One region of the Psychrobium sp. 1_MG-2023 genome, then DNA from elsewhere that is predicted to be linked to it. Evidence: predicted binding sites of a transcription regulator. Region 1 holds the regulator's gene; the other holds the start of a gene.
What was found. The regulator FliA, encoded in region 1, starts transcription of late flagellar genes. The targets are predictions, from matches to a motif close to CTAAAGNTNNNNNNNNNNNNGCCGATA.

Region 1 (12,669 bases):
ACCTTCTACAGGTTCAGTACCGACTTCTTGAAGGAGGCCCTTATTGTATTGGTCCATTTCAGAGATTTTATCACCAGAAGTAAGAATTTCGTCACTGCTATTTTGTTGAACACTACCCTGACTGCCTTTTTTATCATCTACAAGGTGTAAAATTTCACCTAACGAATCTGATAAAATTGTATGTTTTTCTTCTTTTACTAACGCAAAGGCATATAAAACAACAAATAAGGCAAAAAGCAGTGTCATATAATCGGCATAAGACACTAACCAGCGATCCAAGTGCGTATCGTCTGTTACCCCACTACTTCTACGTCGGCTATTTAGCATACGCGATCTTATAAGCCTCTAGCCGTCGCTCAATACTGTTAGGGTTTTCTCCACGGTTAATTAGGAGGACCCCTTCTAAAATCATTTCATAATAAAGAGCGGTTTGAAAAACTTGACGACGTAACTTGTAGTGAATTGGTAAATAAATGAGGTTGGCAAAGCCGACGCCATAAATGGTCGCAACAAAAGCCGTTGCTATACCACCACCTAATTGAGTCGGTTGATCTAAGTACTGCATAGATTGAATCAAGCCTAATACAGCACCTAAGATGCCTAATGTTGGGCTATAACCCCCCATTGCCTCATACACTTTAGCACTATGACCATATTCATCTCGTTGAAAGTAAATCCGGGTTTCAATAGTTTCTCTAATGTGTTCAACTTCCGCACCGTCGATTAAGAGCATCAAACATTCTCTAATCAACGGATCTTTTTCATTATCCAATTCATTTTCTAACGGTAAGAAGCCTTCCGCACGAGAGATGTGCCCCCAGCGAAGCAAGGTATTAATACGCTCTTCAACGTCATACTCTGGCGGAAAAACCACCCATTTAAGCATGGTAAAGCTACGAACAAATTGATGCCATGGCGTTTGAATCATCACCGCGGCAAGTGTCCCTACAAGCACTATCAGTAAGGCTGGTCCATTATAGAGTGTGGCTAGCGCCCCCCCTTCTAATAATTGTCCACCAAGAATAGCCACAAAGGCTAACACCAAACCAAATATGCTTAATCTATCCATGCAGCATCTCTTTTACTAAACTTTCACCAATGGTCTCAAGCGGTAAAACTTTGCTAGTTAATCCAGCACGTTTTACCGCTTGAGGCATACCATAGACAACAGAGGTCGCTTCGTCTTGCGCCCAGACCGTTGCTCCTTTGGTATTTAATAACTTAGCCCCATCACAGCCATCAGCCCCCATACCAGTAAGTACTAAGGTCATGACATTCCCTTCATGATTTTTAGCGATAGAAGCAAAGCTAACGTCAGCGCAAGGTTTGTAGTTTAAATGGGAAGGGCCTTCAGTCACTTTAAGTCGGTTACCTCGCTCAAAAAGCATCTGCATACCACCAGGGGCAAGATATGCATGACCAGGCTTAACAATGTCACCATTGGTGGCTTCTTTAACTTTAATTTTACACAAACGGTCAAGCCTTTCAGCAAAGGCACCTGTAAAAGCCCCTGGCATATGTTGAACAAGCAAGATCGGATAAGGGAAATTTGCTGGCAACTTGCTCAGTACCGCTTGGAGTGCTACCGGACCACCAGTAGACGATGCTATCGCAAGCATGTTATATCGTTTTCCACTCGCTTTAGTAACGCTAGCATTACGGTCAACGGCTCGGCTATTGACCCGATTAGTCGTCGGGGTTCGTTCTAGTGGGCGCTTTAGTGGGGTTGTAGTCGTAGACCGTAACGAACTAGGTGGCGGTCTTGATGCAGGGCTAGCTGCAGGACGTGTTCGAATGGTACGTCTTGCAATGGCTTTGATTCTTTTGGTAATTAGCTCTGAAGCGACCTTTCCTGAACCAGCTATTTCTTCAAACTTTTTAGGTAAAAAGTCAGCTGCACCGGCATCAAGGGCATCTAATGTGGCTTTCGCTCCTTCATGGGTCAACGATGAAAACATTAGAATTGGCATTGGCTGTTTAGACATTATCTCACGAGTCGCATCAATGCCATTCTTAACAGGCATCTCGATATCCATCATCACTACGTCCGGCTTTAACGATAACGCCTTTTCAACACCTTCTTGACCGTTCTTTGCATAGTCAAGTACTTCTAAACCATCGGCTTTGGTGACAATCTCACCAATACATCGTCTAAAAAAATGTGAATCATCAACGATTAATACTTTGATGCCCATATAAACTAACCTCTTATAACTTTCTTTATACTTTTAATAATTGAAAGTTATGCATATTGTTTTAATAAACTTCCTATATCAACAATCAAGGCGATACTACCGTCACTTGTTATTGTTGCACCAGATATTCCTGGAGTTCCATGAAGCAATGCACCCAATGGCTTGATAACCACTTCTTCTTGACCAATTAACCCATCAACCACGAAGCCAACGTCTTGTTGACCAATTTGGACAATAACAACATGCCCTTCTGTTCTTTCGTGACTAGGGTCATAGCCTTTACTTAACCATTCATCGAGATAAAACAATGGAATTGCCTTATCACGGACTACAACAACCTTACGACCATCAACAATGTTTGTTTTAGTTAGGTCAAGATTAAATATTTCGTTGACCGCTGCTAAAGGCAACGCAAAGGTTTGCTCGCCCAATTGAACCATTAGTGTCGGCATGATTGCTAATGTTAATGGCACTGTGATTTTTAATGTCGTCCCCACACCTTTTTCAGATTGAATCTTAACGGTACCATTAAGCTGGGTAATCTTTGTTTTAACAACATCCATCCCCACACCGCGACCAGAAATATCAGAGATTTCAGTCTTGGTTGAAAAACCGGGCGCAAAAATTAATGCATAAGCATCTTCATCACTCATCCGTGCAGCAGACTCTTCATCAAGTACACCACGAGAAATTGCGATTGATTTTAACTTTTCAGCATCCATACCAGCACCGTCATCAGTGATGGCGAGCAAAATATGGTCACCCTCTTGTGAGGCTGATAATACGACAGTACCGTTACGTGGTTTACCATTAGCTTCACGATCATCCGGCATCTCAATACCATGGTCGACCGAGTTTCTTACTAAGTGAACTAGCGGGTCTGCAAGCGCTTCAACTAAATTCTTATCTAGATCGGTATCTTCACCCTCCATCGTGAGAGTGATATCTTTTTTAAGTGTTCTCGCCATATCTCGAACGACTCGAGGGAAGCGCCCAAAAACTTTCTTAATCGGCTGCATGCGAGTTTTCATCACTGACCCTTGTAGATCAGCTGTAACATTATCGAGATTAGCAACCGCTTTAGACATTTCCTCATCGCCACTGGTTAAACCAAGGCTAACTAACCGATTCCGAACTAATACTAGCTCACCAACCATATTCATGATCTCATCGAGCCTTGCGGTATCAACGCGAACGGTTGTTTCTGCTTGTGGTGTAGCAGCTGCTTTTTTCGGCGCAGTTGCGGATGCTTTCTTCGGAGCAGCGGCCACAGGAGCCTTTTTCGGTGCCGGGGCTGGTGAAGGTGCTGCTACAGTGGGTGTCGCTTGCGAAATAGCTTTAGGTGTTGGTTCGTTCTTTTTAGCCGCCTGTAGCTCATCGAGTAGTGCTTCAAATTCTGCATCATCGATTTCATCATCTGTCTTTGATTTCGCTGATTCAGCAACAGGCTTGGTGTGTACCTGGTTTACAGTATTTTCAACTGAAGATGGCGAACCCTTTTCACCATGAAGCTGATCGAGGAAAGCTTCAAACTCTTCATCTGAAATTTCTTCGGAGTCCGACGATGCTGGAGTGACTGAAGCTTTAGCAGCAGTTGGAGAGCCAGCGCCATGAAGCTCATCGAGTAAGGCCTCAAATTCATCATCGGTAATTTCGTCATCAGAAGCAGGAACATCAGTGGACTCATCCTTAACGATAGGTTGTTTCTTACCTGCCTCTAGCTCATCTAATAATGCTTCAAATTCATCGTCAGTTATTTCATCGCCATTACTTTCGACAGCAACTGTCTCCGGCTCTGGTTCAGGTTCAGGTTCAGGTTCAGGTTCAGGCTCTGGTTCCGGTGCTGGCTCTTCAGCACTTTCCGGTTTGCTTAGCCTTTCAAGTTCTTCAAGTAACCGAGGCTCCGCAGGGCTTAATTCTTCGCGTGCTTTAACCAAGGTAAACATGTCGTTGACAGTATCAAGACCCTCAAGAATGACATCCATCAACTCTGGCGTGACACTTCGTTGACCTGTTCTTAACAAATCAAAGATATTTTCAGCGCCGTGACAAACATCAACAAGCTCTTTTAACGACATAAAGCCTGCACCACCTTTGATGGTGTGAAAGCCTCGGAAAATAGCATTTAATAAATCAGAATCTTCCGGGTTATTTTCTAGCTCAACAAGCTGTTCTTGTAAAAGCTCTAATATTTCACCCGCTTCTATCAGGAAATCTTGGAGTATATCTTCATCAACATCAAACGACATAGTTTGCGTCCTTTTAAAATCCTAGGCTAGAAAGCAAATCATCAACATCATCTTGTCCTGAAACAACATCATGCTGTTTTGATTTTGCGACAACGGGCCCTTCAGCTTCAATACAGTTATCAACGCGATCTAATTGCTGTTCGTCATCGTAATGACCAAATAGCTTTAAAATACCAATCAAATTCTCTTCAACATCTTTTACTAAATCAGTTATTTTGTGAAGTACTTGCCCGGTTAAATCTTGGTAACCTTGAGCGAGCACAATGTCATTTAGCTTGGTATTTAATTGTTCAGCATCGTTAACTGATTCTGAAAAATACTTATCTAAAGTAGTACAAAGCATCCTGAACTCATCCACTTTAATCTTACAATCTTTCAAACGCTCCCAAGATGGTAAGATCTCATTAACTGTGGCCTGATGCTTCTGAGCTAACGGAATACACTCATCAACTGCATCCATTGTTTGGTTTGCCGCTTGAGAGGTCATCTCAACGACATAAGACAGACGTTCTTTTGCATCCGGCAATGACGATGAAACAAATGATGAAAAGCGCTCATCAATACTCATATTACTCAATGAGTCGTGCAGTTGACGAGTTAACTTGCCGACACCAACAAAGATGTCTTGCTGCATTTTATGGCTAGCTTGTTCAATAATTTCATTAGCAGACGCAACCTGCCCCTGCTCTAACGCAGAAACAAGTGATTTAGCCTGCTCTAACGAGATATAAGAATTCTCATTATCAGTCATAAGAATATCCGTGTTATAGCTTAAGATTCAATTCGTTGAAAAATCTTATCAAGCTTTTCTTTTAATGTCCCAGCAGTAAATGGTTTAACAATGTATCCGTTTACACCTGCTTGAGCCGCTGCAATAATTTGTTCACGTTTTGCTTCTGCCGTTACCATTAATACAGGTAGATGCTTTAGCTTTTCGTCAGCACGAATATGCTTTAACAAATCAATTCCTTGCATACCTGGCATATTCCAGTCGGTCACTACAAAGTCAAAATCACCTTCTTTAAGCATAGGTAGTGCAGTCGCACCATCATCAGCTTCTTGGGTGTTTGTTAAACCAAGATCTCTTAATAAGTTCTTAATAATTCGTCTCATTGTTGAAAAATCATCAACAACCAGTATTTTCATGTTTTTATCCAAAACGCTCTCCACTATTCAAACTGCAATTCCTTATGCAATCAGCTCCAATTATTTAAACGCCCTTTCAGACGAACCATTGCTTGCGAGTGAATTTGACTCACTCGTGACTCACTCACATTTAAAACTTGCCCTATTTCCTTCAGGTTTAATTCTTCATCGTAATACAATGATAAGGTTAACGCTTCCTTTTCAGGTAACCCTTTAATCGCTTCAGCTAATGCTGTCTGAAAACGTCCAGACACAGCATGGGAATAAGAGTCATCCGATTCAGCCTGTCCATCAACAACCAATACATCTTCAGACACACCCAGATCGTCCATGCCGATTATTTTTCCTGATGCTATATCATTAAGCATTTGTGCATATTCGTCTAGGTTAATTCCTAATTTTTCTGCAATTTCATGCTCTTTAGCATCCCTTCCGTGCTCTTTTTCTACCTCGTCGATTGCTTTTTGTACTGCTCGACTATTTCGGTGTACCGAACGAGGAACCCAATCGCCACGTCTTATTTCATCAAGCATTGCACCGCGTATTCTTATACCAGCAAAAGTTTCAAAACTTGCACCTTTAGAACCGTCAAAGTTTTTCGCAGCTTCGAGTAACCCGATCATTCCTGATTGAATTAAATCGTCTAGCAACACACTGGCAGGAAGTCTTCCTTTTAAATGATGTGCTATTTTTTTCACTAGACCAGCATGAGCTATCACTAACTGATCATTGTTCTGAGATGTTTGAGCGTATGCCGCTGCTTTACTCACCAGAAACGTCTCTGTTATTAGAACGGTTATCAACTAATTGCTCAATAAAGAACTCCAGATGACCGCCAGGCTGATTTGGTATAGGCCAACTTTGCACTTTATTAGCTAAACTTTTATATGCTAACGATGCTGGTGATTGAGGAAACAGATCTGTTATCAGTTTTTGCTTTCTCACCGAGCGTCGAACATTCTCATCAAATGGAATCGTTGCACATAACTCTAAGGCCACATCCAAGAATCGATCCGTTACTCTTGTAAGCTTAGCAAATAATTCCTGACCTTCTCGTAAATTACGTACCATGTTTGCAACAACTTTAATTCTAAACACACCATGCTCACGTGATAATAGTTTAATTAAAGCATATGCATCAGTGATTGAGGCAGGTTCATCACAAACAACTGCAATTACATCTTGAGAAGCTCGAGCGAAACTGACCACCATGTCAGAAATGCCTGCGGCAGTATCAACAATTAATACATCAAAGTCATGGCGCATTTCACTGAACGCACGAATCAAGCCAGCATGCTGGGCAGGCTCAAGTTCAACCATCGATTGTGAACCCGATGTCGCAGGAATGATACTTATCCCCTGTGGACCATGAACAATAATATCATCGAGCTCGCACTCACCTGATAACACATGTGACAGATTCTTTTGCACGCGCAAGCCTAACATTACATCAACATTAGCTAAGCCTAAATCAGCATCCAGCACCAAGGTTCGTTTACCTTGTTGCGCAAGAGCCGCTGCAAGATTTAACGACACGTTGGTTTTACCAACACCGCCCTTACCGCCAGTAACTGCAATTACTTTAATCATTTTTGGTTGAGTCATTTTTCTTAAACCGCTTGCTTGATCCACTTAAATTGCCTATCTATTAAAACTGGAGAATGATGAAGAGTCATTATTTGCTGTCATTTTATCTTGAACCTGACTTAATTGCTCTATCACATTGTTAATTAAACTATTGAGATCGGCTACACCTATATCTTCAGGCACTCGTTGCCCATTTGTCAAATAACCAATAGGTAATGAATGGCCAATCGCCACACTTAAAATTTCACTTGCGCCAATAGCTTCATCCATTTTAGTGATGATACAGCCTGCTAATGGCATTTTTCTAAACTGAATAATAGCTTCCTGCAGTACTTTACGCTGGGCAGTCGCCGGTAAAACCAAATAACTTCTGATATTGACATGACTGGAGTTCATCAGGGTCGCAAGCTGTTCACTTAAACGTAAATCTCGTTGCCCCATACCAGCAGTATCTATTAGCACGAGTCGTTTTTGACGGCATTGGTAAATCGCATCGGCTAGTTGCTGTGCATCTTTGGCTACTTTAACTGGACACCCTAGAATTTTTCCATAGGTATTCAACTGCTCATATGCGCCAATACGATAACTATCTGTCGTTATCATCGCGATTTGGTCACTACCATATTGCATTGCAAACCTTGCAGCAAGCTTTGCCACTGTGGTCGTTTTTCCAACACCTGTTGGACCTAATAACGCGACGACACCACCTTGCTCAAGTACGTCATTATTCGTTGTCGAAATACGTTTGAGCAACGTACTAGCAATAATTTGTTTCGCCTGTTCAAACGTAGCGTCAGGACGCACATCAACAACCAGTTGCTGCGCAACATCAGCCTCAAAACCCATATCACAAAGTTCTGCAGTAAGCATGGCTCTTAACGGGTCTCGACGATTAACATCTTGCTCCATCAGCCCACTGACTTGATGTTGCAATAATTGTCTCATTGATGCCATTTCAGCACGCAACTCTTCAATGGCGGGGTTTTCTTGTTGAATTGCTGGTTCGCGCTCATATGCCTGACTGGTCGCCGTCTGTGGCGATATTGAAGCTGGCTTTTGTAAAGCTTGCGCCCATTCAGGCAGGTTATCCGCGACAGTATTTGGCAATGTAGCTGTGACAGGTTCTGTTGGCTGGTTGTCAGCTGAACTTGCGCCCTGCCCAGACATTGCATTAATTGGCATTTGATTATTTGCTATCTGCTGTGCTTGTTGCTTAATTAAACGCTGCTGAAACCCTGATAGTGACAGTTGATCATCACTTGGCTGGCGACTATTATTGCTCTGTGAGTTCCCTGCGCCATATTGTTGCATAGCAATTTGTGCTTGTGCCTGTGCAGAGAAATTAGCCACAGGCTGTTCAGCTTGCTCAAAACGATCTGCCATAACTTCGCTTGGAGCAGCAACTGTCTGTGACGAAGCAGGTTTCGGCGAAGCTTTAGGTAATACTGCGTTATTGTCTTCATCAACTGCAGCAACAATCTCAACACCGCCATCAACTTTTTTGTTAGACATAATTATCGCATCAGGCCCTAACGCGATCTTGATTTCATCAAGCGCTGAGCGGATATCTTTTGCGACAAAACGTTTAATCTTCACCGTTATTCCTCAATTATTGCCCTACCGAACTAACAACTTTAATTTGCTTGTCGTCTGGAATTTCTTGATAAGACAATACTTTTAATCCTGGTATCGTGTTTTTAACAAACCGTGATAATGTTGATCTTAATACACCTGAAGTCAATAAGATAGCAGGCATTCCCTCTAATTCTAGCTGTTCTGTGGCAGTTGCTAAAGATGTTTGTAATCGTTCAGCCAAACCAGGCTCCATCCCAGCGGCGTCTCCACCAGTAGCCTGCATAGATTGGTGCAACATCTGTTCCAGATCTGGCGCTAGTGTTATAACAGCTAATTCAGACTCTACCCCATTGATTTCTTGGACTATTAGTCGTTTTAACGCGATCCTTGCCGCCGCAGTTAAAACGTCAGGCTCTTGACTTTTTGCGCCATATTCAACAAGTGTCTGAATAATTGTTCGCAGATCTCTTATAGGCACGCCTTCGTGTAGCAAGTTTTGCATCACTTTAACAACGACACCTAATGGCAGAATATCTGGCACAAGACCTTCAACTAACTTAGGGTATTGACGCTGCAAGATATCTAGCAGGTTTTGAACTTCTTCATGTCCTAATAACTGCGATGCGTTATTAGTCAATAATTGACTGATGTGTGTAGCAACAACTGTTGCAGGGTCAACCACAGTATAGCCTAGCGTTTGCGCATGTTCCCGTTGCTCAGGCATGATCCATACCGCCTCTAAGCCAAATGCCGGATCCGTTGTTTTAACACCATCAACTTGACCAAAAACCTGACCTGGGTTGATTGCTAGTTCACAATCATGTCGGATTTCCGCTTCACCGATAGTCACGCCCATTAATGAGATTCGGTAGCTATTCGCATTTAAGTCCAAATTGTCACGAATATGTACTGCAGGAACTAAGAAACCATATTCCTGAGATAATTTCTTTCGGACCCCTTTAATACGCGATAATAATTCACCGCCCTGACCAACGTCTACTAACGGAATCAAACGATAGCCTACTTCAAGTCCAACAACATCAACTTGATTTACATCATCCCAACCCAACTCTTTAACCGGTTCAGTCGCTTTGGGCACTGGCTTTCCGTCAGGACTGGTCGCAAGCTCACCTTTTGCTTGTAGTTGATGTTGCTTTTTATACAAGAAATAACCAATTCCTAATGAAATAAACGCCATAGATAAAAACGCAAAATGAGGCATTCCCGGTACGATACCCATTACGAATAATAAACCACCAGAGACTAATAAGGCCTTTGGGTTACCCAACATTTGGCTATAAACGATAGTACCCATGTCTTCAGATTCATTTTGACGAGTCACCATTAATGCCGCGGCAATCGATAATAATAGCGAAGGAATTTGAGCGACTAAGCCATCACCTATCGTTAACAAAGTATAGATCTCAACCGCTTCACCAAAGCTTAAGCCATGCTGAACCATCCCGATGACAAACCCGCCTAAAATATTAATTACTAATATTAAGATGCCAGCGATTGCGTCACCTTTTACGAACTTAGATGCACCATCCATTGAACCATAAAAATCAGCCTCTTTCGTCACCTCTGCACGACGATCTCTAGCCTGATCTTGATCAATAATACCAGCATTTAAGTCGGCATCGATGGCCATTTGTTTGCCCGGCATTGCATCTAGCGTAAAACGAGCGCTCACCTCCGAGATACGTCCAGCCCCCTTTGTCACTACCGCAAAATTAATAATCACAAGAATAAGGAAAACAACTAAACCTACGGCATAGTTTCCGCCAATAACTACAGAGCCAAAGGCTTCAATTACTTTACCTGCGGCGTCTCCGCCTTCATGCCCTTCAAGTAACACCAGACGTGTTGAAGCAACATTTAATGCGAGGCGTAATAGTGTGGCAATTAAGAGTACACTCGGAAATGACGCAAAGTCTAACGGGCGTAGTGCGTAAATGGCGACAAGTAAAACAACAAGAGAAAGAGAAATGTTAAAAGCAAATAATGAGTCGAGCAGAAAAGTGGGCATCGGCAATACAATCATTGCTAATGTTGCCAACACGAGTAAAGGTGTTGCAATGCCTTTGAATATCGCCGAGTTATCAGAAGCAACTTGCGATAGTTTTGCTTTTAAATCCATTGTCTAATGGGTACCTACACAGATGACTATTAAATAGAGCAATACCAATAAATCACATTGGTATAACTATTAAGTAAACAACCCATAATAGCAATAAACAAGCCAATAAAATATATGATATAAATATTATTAACATAGAAATAACAAGCAATTAGTCAATAGTCAAGGACTCATCAACCTGCGTCAATAACTTGTCACAGTCAATTTGGTGTTGTGTGAATATGAAAGCGTTGTCGCAACAACCACATACAACAATTATAGAGAAATACCACGTCATCTCAGCATTCTAATTGACCACTTAAGTGATGGTTAAATAAGCTAATGCTTCAGGTCATCTGGAATGTCGAATTCATTAGGGAGTTTAGTCGGCCTACGCCCTTTTCGTTTTTGAAACTGCTCTAATTGAAAAACATAAGCTAAGACTTGAGCAACAGCCCCAAACAATCCATCTGGAATTTGCTCATCAATTTCAGTTGTGTGATATATAGCGCGGGCCAATGCGGGGCTAGCGACTAGCGAAACATTATTTTCTCGCGCAACTTCTCTGATCCGAAAAGCAACTTGATCGACCCCTTTAGCGACTACAATTGGTGCTCGGCTTCCCTCAGTATCGTATTTCAATGCTACAGAAAAGTGAGTGGGGTTGGTAATAACCACATCAGCATCTGGGACATCTTGCATCATTCGCCGTTGAGACACTTCACGCTGTAGCTGACGCTGCCTGCCTTTAACTTCAGGCTTACCTTCAGTGTTTTTAAACTCATCCTTCACCTCTTGCAGTGTCATCTTAAGCTCTTTTTTATGTTTAAAGATTTGATAAGGAGCATCGATCACTGCAATAAGTAATAATGAACTACACAAAATAATAAATATCCACAATAGGATATCTAAGGCTTCAATCACATTAAGGGGGAAGTTAGTTTGACTTAATTGTAAGATACTGGGGAAATAAAAGGTGAGTAAAAGCCAAGCGAGTGTTGATATAACCGCAAATTTCCCTAAAGACTTTAATAACTCAACGAGTGCCTGAGTACCAAACATTCGCTTAAAACCCTGAACGGGACTCATTTTTGATAGTTTTGGCCTAGCAGCATCAAAACTGAATGTAATTCCGCCAAGAGTGGTACTACCAATAAAGCCAAAAATAAACAGAGTGATAATAAAGCCAAGTAACGGCCAACTTATTAAAGTAAACACTTCAGCCCACATCAAACCAAACTGGCTTGTATCAAAGGCCTGTTCACGCTTGATGGTGAACATATTTTTCATCACATGATAAAGCGACATTGCAATCGCACTACCAAAAATATACATCGATGCAGCAGATGCAATCAGAACAGCAGCCGTTGCTAACTCTTTTGAACGCGGCACCTGCCCTTTGTCACGAGCTTGTTGCAGCTTCTTGGGGGTGGCCTGTTCTGTTTTTTCCTGACCGCTACTTTCTGCCATTTACGCCTCGTTATCTTAGCCAAACAACATTTAAAAATCACAACGAGTATTGATAACCTGACACATCATCTCAATACCTCGAATCCATTGCGAGTCAAAATGAGACATCACAGTATCCAATGTTAACCATAATACTAACAAGCCCGCTAACATGGTGACAGGAAAACCAATAGAAAAAATATTTAACTGTGGTGCAGCACGCGTCAAAATACCGAATGAAAAGTTAATCACCAATAGTGCAACCATCGCAGATATTGACATCGCCAATGCAGCAGTAAACATCCACACCCCCCATCGCGCCACTTTCTCAAAAGTCACTCGAGTCAAG
Region 2 (3,682 bases), on a different contig from region 1:
TAATTAGACTATTGAATTATATATTAATATTTCACAAAATAACCTTTAGAAACATTTTGTACCAATGTTCAACTTTACTTGACACATTATCTAGCACAAAATAAACCTAGTTTAATAAGGGTTATCCATAATGACATTAATGAATTTCTGTTATAAAAAATCTGTCTTCTGGCTTACGGCTGCCATGCTAACAAGTGGCGTGGCAAGTTCTGTTGCCTTTGCACAGCAACAGAAAGATCAGTTAACAGGAGTAACCCAACCTGAAGTCAATATATGCTATGAGCGATTAAGCAAAGCATATTTATCGCTTGATCCGCAAAAAATGGTCGATGTATATACACCAGATGGACATTACATCTCTGCTGGTAAGCATTTACCAGTCATGCAAGGACAAAATGATTTAATGCAATTGTACAGTCGTTATTTTTCGCGGCTTAAAAAGCATAACTCATCTTTAGATCTTCAATTTAGGGTAACTAATCGTCTCACCGGTGAAAATACGATTAACGATGTCGGCTATTATGTTGTCACAATTATTCCGCCCAAAGAAAGTAAACAGCCAGCAAAACAACATGCAGGGAAGTTTATGATTACATTCAAACGTCAGTCAGATGACAGTTGGGGAATTTGGGCTGAAGCAAACAGTAAAGCAAAAATAAAGTCCTATATCAACGCAAAAGCGGTCGACAATTTACATTACGATCCTTACTACCCAGCCCAATGGTATGAAAACTACACCACTCATGAGTAACTGCCCTTGTGGGTCTGAGCTAACCTATCAACAATGCTGCTCGCCACTGCATCAAGGCACTTTAACTGCCACAAATGCACATCAATTAATGAAGAGCCGTTATTGCGCTTTTGTAGTCGCAGACATTGACTATCTTGTAATTACTCACAGCCCTCAAACGAGACATAACATTTCTCACCAATCGATTAAGCAATGGAATAGCCAATGCCATTGGTTAGGGCTTGACGTTCGTTCTTTCACAGAACAAGGCCCGAATGTTCAGGTCGAATTTATAGCTTGGTATAAACAAGACGGCGAAATTCACTATCACCATGAACATTCAACCTTTTCACAGCAACCGATAGACAGCCTGTTAGCAGAGCGCTTAACAGAGAAAGAAAGCTTACCAACGCATGCTTGGTACTATGTTGATGCGACGTATCCAGAACAAAAGATACCAATGCCCAAGCGTAACGATATTTGTATTTGTGGTAGTAACAAAAAATTTAAGAAATGTTGTGGTAGTTAACCATTACTCAAACGGGCTTGAAATAGAAAGGGGTTAAATAAGGTTTGCCTGATAAGCCTGTTGTGCAGCAATAACCTGATTCAGGTTTATAGCAGACTCAATCGGCTCAACTGATTGGCCCAGCACTTTAGCAGCGTTAACAAAATCAAGATTATCAAAGATATCGCGTTCAAAACTTTCAATTTTTTCTAATTGATAACACAATGGTTCAGGTTGAATACAATGGCTTAAGCGTGCTGCCACTAACCCTTCTTCAGCAGCAATCTTGGTTTGAGACAATGATTGTGCACTATCCTTTTCTTCACCGATTAATTGCTGAGGTTGCGGCATTTCAAATTGCTTTCTCAGATCAATTTGTTCAGTCGTCTCAGTTTGATCTTGCTGTTTAAAATGAAATTGGCTTTGGTCACAGACATCTTTTGATAGCATTGACAGTAATAGCGCAAAGTCAGCTTGCTGACTTTGTTCAATACTATTATTTAATTGTTGCCCTAGCTGGATTTCTCCGACTAAAAGTTCGCCAATCTGCATAGAAAACACACGTAAATGTACACTAATTAACTTATCGGCACACTTAATAAGAACTTTAATAAATTTTTATAAAAAAATGCTTTACCTTCACCGCTAAGTGCACTACTATGCGCTCCGTACTTGATTGGAGGGGTTCCCGAGTGGCCAAAGGGAGCAGACTGTAAATCTGCCGGCTCAGCCTTCGGTGGTTCGAATCCACCTCCCTCCACCATCAAGCTCTCTTCTAAGACTCAAAAATCTTCCTAACACCCTGTAACTCCTCTACACTATTAGTTATTTATTATTTTTATTTCTTTCGATTTCTTATATGATAACCACTTATACCGTTTATGGAATATAAGGACATTTATTGTCTGCAGTAATAAAAATACCTTACCCAAAGCTTCAAGTATTACTTGTTGATCCTCAGCGTCCCTTTCAAATAATGATGAAAGGTATATTAAGTAATTTTGGGGTTAGAAAAGTAGACTTTGCCGATAACGGTGAAGCTGCGGTGCGCGCTTGTCGAGCTAAGGAATATCATTTATTACTGGTTGAATATAACCTCGGTAGCAATAAAAATGGTCGCCAGTTACTGGAAGAACTTAGGACGCTACGCTTAATCAAGCCAGATACTCTCTTTGTTATTGTCTCCGCAGAAACCGACCGCGCCGCAGTCCTTGGCACAATGGAAATGGCGCCTGACGATTATATCATTAAGCCATTCTCCCAACGGTTGCTTGATAATCGCTTACAGAAAGCTTGGTCTAAGCGATTATCCCTTAGCGCTATTCATCATTGCTCTGACAAAAAAGACTTCCCACGGGCTATCGCCACCTGCAAAAGTTTAATCAAAGAAAAAAATCGTTATAGTGCCTTAATATTGCAAATGATGACTGATTTTATGTGTCGTGAAGAACGGTATGAGGAAGCAACGGAAATACTTGCTAGCATCTTAAAGGAACGCGAGCTTATCTGGGCCAACATTACCCTTGCTCGTGCTTACCTTGGTCTATCAAAATTAGAACATGCAGAAGCGCGTTTAAAAGCAGTATTAAAGCAACAGGTTAATAACGTGGATGCCATGGACTTATTAGCACAAGTACAGCTAGCGAATAAGCAAGCAGAAACAGCTGAAAAAACGTTAACTAAGAGTTTAGAGATATCTCCTTATTCAATGAGCCGCCATCAGCTAATGGTGGATGTTGCCACAGCAAACCACAACCACGCACTGGTAAAAGATAGCTACGGCCAGTTACTCCAACTAAGCCGTCGCTCAGTCCATACTGGCACAGACCATTTGTTTAATTATACGCGCAGCATTATTAATCAAGTCGCCCACAGTGAAGAACCCAATGCTATTTATAAGCTGCAAAATGAACTAACCAGTACCCTTCACCGTGCAAAGCTCGAAGAAGGAAGACAGTTAAAATATCATTTTAGTGCTCTAGAAGGGGTCATCATTTCACAGCTCCAATCCGCCAAAGGTGAAACCTTATTATCGAAGAAAACGTTAATGGAGGCAATCCATGGCTTTTGTGATGAAGATGATGAATGGAGCTTACCCGATGAGTTGGCGCCGGATACCTGTATTACGCTGTTAAATTTAAGTGACTTTGAATTGGCATCTAAGTTCGCAGAACAACTCGATGATACGAATGACATCACGAATCAAATTCAAGCGCGATTAAATGATGACGAAGTCGTAGAAAAGAAAGCAGAATTTAATAAAATAACACGCCAAGGTATAGACGCCTATAGTGCTGGTAACAACCTCGAAGCGTTAGAATTATTTAAACAAGCAATATTTATCTCCCCTGTTAATTCTGGCGCTGTGCTTAATGTGGCTCAGGCGCAGATTAAGTTGATGCAAGAAAAAAAGAAATACGTTAAGTCACTGATGGGTGAGTGTA

Region 2: Q8W26_RS15120 (VC2046/SO_2500 family protein) is a predicted target of FliA. The motif match lies at 1,823-1,849, and genes of this name have one in related genera.

Annotation. Positions count from the first base shown of each region.
Region 1 is NZ_JAUYVJ010000002.1:96,205-108,873, forward strand. It holds gene Q8W26_RS01490 (OmpA family protein) at 1-327, opposite strand, end outside; gene Q8W26_RS01495 (flagellar motor protein) at 317-1,069, opposite strand; gene Q8W26_RS01500 (chemotaxis response regulator protein-glutamate methylesterase) at 1,062-2,195, opposite strand; gene Q8W26_RS01505 (chemotaxis protein CheA) at 2,243-4,444, opposite strand; gene Q8W26_RS01510 (protein phosphatase CheZ) at 4,458-5,195, opposite strand; gene cheY (chemotaxis response regulator CheY) at 5,216-5,602, opposite strand; gene Q8W26_RS01520 (RNA polymerase sigma factor FliA) at 5,641-6,363, opposite strand; gene Q8W26_RS01525 (MinD/ParA family protein) at 6,353-7,195, opposite strand; gene flhF (flagellar biosynthesis protein FlhF) at 7,232-8,773, opposite strand; gene flhA (flagellar biosynthesis protein FlhA) at 8,787-10,892, opposite strand; gene flhB (flagellar biosynthesis protein FlhB) at 11,211-12,341, opposite strand; gene fliR (flagellar biosynthetic protein FliR) at 12,372-12,669, opposite strand, start outside.
Region 2 is NZ_JAUYVJ010000033.1:15,351-19,032, reverse strand. It holds gene Q8W26_RS15130 (hypothetical protein) at 131-751, shown strand; gene Q8W26_RS15125 (YchJ family protein) at 726-1,259, shown strand; gene Q8W26_RS15120 (VC2046/SO_2500 family protein) at 1,293-1,790, opposite strand; tRNA gene Q8W26_RS15115 (tRNA-Tyr) at 1,917-2,001, shown strand; gene Q8W26_RS15110 (response regulator) at 2,140-3,682, shown strand, end outside.